2 regions of the Methylosinus sp. DMC45 genome follow, and region 1 is predicted to be linked to the other one. Evidence: riboswitches for the same ligand, from Rfam matches in the RefSeq annotation. Region 1 holds a riboswitch; the other holds the start of a gene.
The links. A riboswitch is a leader RNA that binds a small molecule or an ion and turns the genes downstream of it on or off. The one in region 1 is predicted to bind thiamine pyrophosphate.
Positions count from the first base shown of each region.

Region 2: another riboswitch for thiamine pyrophosphate. It lies ahead of thiC (phosphomethylpyrimidine synthase ThiC); the one in region 1 lies ahead of ACT53T_RS10495 (FAD-dependent oxidoreductase).

Region 1 covers NZ_JBQUZK010000036.1:201,672-204,130, forward strand. The annotation lists gene thiS (sulfur carrier protein ThiS) at 23-172, opposite strand; gene ACT53T_RS10495 (FAD-dependent oxidoreductase) at 141-1,202, opposite strand; TPP riboswitch at 1,230-1,373, opposite strand; gene ACT53T_RS10500 (BolA family protein) at 1,527-1,814, opposite strand; gene ACT53T_RS10505 (J domain-containing protein) at 1,920-2,459, shown strand, end outside.
Region 2 covers NZ_JBQUZK010000019.1:148,871-151,329, forward strand. The annotation lists gene thiC (phosphomethylpyrimidine synthase ThiC) at 1-932, opposite strand, end outside; TPP riboswitch at 1,005-1,105, opposite strand; gene ACT53T_RS05295 (OmpP1/FadL family transporter) at 1,338-2,459, shown strand, end outside.

The DNA of each region.
Region 1 (2,459 bases):
GGTAGCAAGTTCGGCGCTTCCCTCACCCTCCCTGCCGCGGCGTGACGATCTCGATCGTATCGTCCTCGACCAGCAGCGTCTCGCCGCGATCCTTGCTGCGCACGAATTCCTGGTTCACCGCCGTGGCGATGGTCTGCTCGCTAAAGCCCAATTCCTCGATGAGGCGCTCCAATGTCGGCGCCTCGACCTCGAGCGTCTGCCCATTCACCCTGATTCGCATTCATGACCTCCGGGAACATCTCGCCCGTGAAGAGGAAGCGCGCGACACGGCGCGCCAGCGCCGGCGCCAGAAGAAATCCATGCCGATAGAGCCCGTTCACATAGAGCGTCCGGCCCTGGCGCGAAATGCGCGGCAGATTGTCCGGGAAGGCGGGGCGCACATCCGAGCCCGTCTCGACGATCTCCGCCTCGGCGAAAGCGGGATGAATGGCGAAGGCCGAATTGACCAGCTCGACGATGGAGCGCGCGGTGACGCGGGAGCGCTCCTCATTCTCGATCATCGTCGCGCCGACCATGAACACGCCGTGCCCGCGCGGCACCACATAGACCGGATGGCGCGGATGCAGCATGCGGACGGGACGGGACAATTCGATCTCGTCGCTGTGCAGCACGAGCATCTCGCCCTTGACGCCGCGCAGTTCCGCCAGCTCGCCGCGCGCGGCGAAGCCGCGGCAATCGACGATCCAATCCGCCCGCGGGACAGAATCGGCGCAGAGCCGGATGCGGACATTGTCCATTGTCTGCAAACATTCGAACAGCGCCGCCATCGCCGCGCGCGGCTCGAGATGCGCCTCCTGCGAAAAATGGAGCCCGGCCGAGAATCGCCCGGCGAGCGCCGGCTCCAGCGCCGCGAGGCCATCGGCGTCCAGCCGCTCGAAACAGCGGGTGCGGCGGGAGAATTCGGTCAGCTCGGCGCGGTCGCGCGGCGGCGCGACGACGAGGCTGCCGGCGATTTTCGCGACGGGAATGTCCTTGGTCCAGAAGGCGAGCGCCTCCTCGCCGAGCGTCGCGACGATGGGCTCGGCGCTCTCCAATTCACACCAGGGCGCGATCATGCCGCCGGCGAAATGCGAGCAGCCGCGGCCCGGCCCCGCCGCTCTCTCCACCAGCTCGACCTCGACGCCGAAGGGCGCGCCGGCGCGAGCGATCTCGAAAGCCGCGGTCAGGCCGGCGACGCCGGCGCCGATCACGCCGATCAGCATCGATACGGCCCGACAGGGCCGAGGAATATCAGGAGCATGCGGCCTCCCTACGCCAGCGCGAACTGGATCAGGTTCGAAGGGTCGCCGAGCCGCTGTCTCCAGCCATCCGGCCTCTCAGCCTCTTGCCGCGCGCCGCAGCGCGCAGGCGGCGAGGCTCCCCTGGGCGAAACCGAGATTCGCGCAGGAGGGGCCGCGCGTCAAGCGGAGCCGCTACGGCTTTGCAAAAGGAGGCCGACCGTCGTCATTGCGAGCGAAGCGAAGCAGTCCAGAGCCCTGGGACGGCCCCTGGATCGCTGCGTCGCTGCGCTCCTCGCGATGACATAGCTACTCCTGCGGCGCGCGCGCCGTGATCGCCAGCGCGTGGACGCGGGTCGCCAGCTCCTCGGCGAGCAGCGCGTTCACGATGCGATGGCGCTCCACCAGCTTCTTGCCGGCGAAAGCCTCGCTCACCACCTCTATGCGAAAATGGCTCTCGCCGTCCTGATGATGGCCGCCGTGCCCGGCGTGCTTGTCGGACTCGTCGATCACCTTCAAGGTGACGGGCGCGAGCCCTTCGGTCAGCTTCGAACGGATGCGGGCCTGGACGGCGCCGATATTGCCTTGCTCGGCCATAGTGGAATCCTCCTCGTCGCCCCACTCCAAGCAAAATTCCCGCCGATCGAAATTGGCGACGGGTTCCGCTTGCAGCCTGCGGCCAGTCTACCATAATGCAGCGCCATGGATTTGAATTCGCCCCTCTTCGATCGTATCCGCGTGAAGCCCGAGCAGAGGCAGGAGCGCCGCGAGACTCGTTTTCGCTGCGACGCGCCCGGCTGCGAGGCCGAGGGAGCCCATCGCGCGCCCATGGGACGGCTGCGCGAGGGGCAATATTTCTGCTTCTGCCTTGAGCACGTGCGGGAATATAATAATTCATATAATTACTTCAACGGAATGAGCGACGAGGACGTCGCCCGTTACCTGAAGGACGACGCCACCACCGGCCATCGCCCCACCTGGTCCATGGGCGTGAAGCGCGGCCAGGCCTCCTTTCGCGAGGACCCGCTGCGGCCCGAGAATTTCGCCGATCCCATGGGCCTCTACCGGCAGAGGGCGCATCGCGCCCGGCCGCAGGCGGAGGCGAGCCCGCGCTATTCGGCGGTGACGATCAAGGCGCTGAATGCGCTCGGATTGGATGAGACCGCCGGTGCGGAGGCGATAAAGACGCGCTATAAGGAGCTCGTCAAACGTCACCATCCCGACGCCAATGGCGGAGATCGC
Region 2 (2,459 bases), on a different contig from region 1:
AAATAATCGACGCCCTGCTCCGCCTGCTCGATCAGCGTGTCCTTGAACACTTCCCAATCCAGCTTGGTGGCGTCGCCGCCGACCTTCTCCAACGCCTGATAGATCGGCACTGTGCCGATCGGCACGGGCGAATTGCGAATGATCCAGTCGCGAATATTGTGGATATTGCGGCCGGTGGAGAGATCCATCACCGTGTCGGCGCCCCAGCGGATCGCCCACACCATCTTCTCCACCTCCTCGGCCACAGAGGAGGTAATGGCCGAATTGCCGATATTGGCGTTGACCTTCACCAAAAAATTGCGGCCGATGATCATCGGCTCGGCCTCTGGATGATTGATATTGGCGGGGATGATGGCGCGCCCGCGGGCGATCTCCTCGCGCACGAATTCCGGCGTCACGAAAGCCGGGACAGCGGCGCCGAAGCCCTCCCCCGCCTCTATCCGTTCCGCCGCCTGCGCGAAGGCGCGCTCGCGGCAGAGATTCTCGCGATGCGCGACATAGATCATCTCCTCGGTGACGATGCCGGCGCGCGCGAATTCGAGCTGCGTCGCCGGCGCCGAGCCGGCGGCGCGGCGAATGGCGCGCGGCGCGGGACAGGGCGGGACCAGCCGATCCTCGCCGACGAAGCCATTGTCCTCCGGCTTCACCGCGCGGCCGTCATAGGCCTCGAGCCCGGCGCGGCTCTCCAGCCAGCGCCGCGCCGCCGGCAGGCCGGCCGCGAGATCGGGCGTGAAATCGGCGCAGCTATAGGGGCCGGACGGGTCATAGACGCGCAGAGGCGCGTCGCCGGCGGAGGGATGAAGCGCGATCTCGCGGACGGGAACGCGAATATCCTCGCGGCCGCGCGGCGCGAAATAGAGCTTGCGCGAGGCGCCGATCGGTCCGGTGGTCACGCTCTGGGGCGTCGTCGGGCGCTTGTCCTGCACGTTCATCGTCGCGCTCCATTGGTTCTGAGGATGGGCGGCGGGCGATGAAGTCGGGCGCGCCGTCCCGAAAAATCGGGCGTCGCGTCCTGCTGGCCTTCCCTCGCGCCGGCATTACCCGGATCAGGTTCGATGGGTGCTTCTCAGCCGCTCCTCTCGGAGAGGCGCCCCTCGCCATGCTCCGATTCTACCCGCGGCCTCGGATCGCGGCAAGCCGGCAATCACGCGCTGTGGCAAAAACGTGACAGGCCTCGAATTATTCACGGAAATCCGGGCGACGGCGCTGTCGCGGGGCGAGCGCTCTGCTAGGGTCTCGGACAATAGTGAGTCGTGTGATGAGAACGCCGCCGGGTTGCCGAGTGCTTCTAAATGGCGTGTGAACGGCGACCGAAATCTGGGGCGGGGCGATAGATAATGAACGGATATTCCTGGCGTAATCTGGCCTCGGCGGCTGCGCTCACGGTCTCGATGACGGCTCCGTCGCTGGCGGCGGACGGCTATTTTCTGATCGGCTATGGCCCGCGTCAGAAGGCGCTGGGCGGCGCCGGCGTCGCCGATTCGCGGGATTCCATGGCGATCTCGATCAATCCGGCCGGCATTGTCGATCTCGAGCGCCAGATGCACGTGGGCATCACCGCCCTCATGCCGGAGCGCGGCTACTCGACCGAGGGGCTGCCCAAAGTGGTGGCGCCCGGCGATATTCGCAGCGGCCGTCCGATCTTTCCGGTGCCGAACAGCGGATATGTTTCGCCGCTCGACGCCAATTCGTCCTGGGGCACGGCGTCCTACGGCAATGGCGGCATCGCCACCTCTTTCGATTTCGGCCATTATCACCCGCCGCTCGGCGGCCCGTTCGGCGGCGGCTACGCTGGCGTCAATCTGGAGCAGTCCTTCACCAGCTTCGCCTATGCGCAAAAATTCGGCTCGCTGGCGATCGGCATAGCGCCGACGATCGCCGTGCAGACGATCAACATACAGGGACTGAAGACCTTCGCGCCCTATTCGTCCGACATGTATCGCCTCTCGGACAATGGTTATGACTGGTCCTTCGGCGGCGGCGTCCGCTTTGGCGTGCAATGGCGCGTGACGGATCAATTTCGCATCGGCGCCGCAGCCTCGACGCCCATGTTCATGACGCGCTTCGCCAAATATTCCGGGCTTTTCGCCGATGGCGGCCGCTTCGACATTCCCGCCTCGATCACCGCCGGCGTCGCCTATGACCTCACGCCCGATCTGACGGTCATGGCCGACTGGCGCCATATTTTCTATTCCGGCGTCTCCTCGGTGAGCAATCCGAGCTTCCCGGTGCTTTATCGCACGCTCGGCGCGTCGAACGGCCCCGGCTTCGGCTGGAAAGACACGGATTCGGCGTCCTTCGGCGTCGAATGGCGCGTCCAGCCCAGCCTCGCCCTACGCCTCGGCTATCATTATGCGACCAATCCGATCCCGACGGACAGCGTGACGCTGAACATACTTGCGCCGATCATCAATGCGCATCATGCGAGCGCCGGCGTGAGCTACGCCATCACCAAGAAC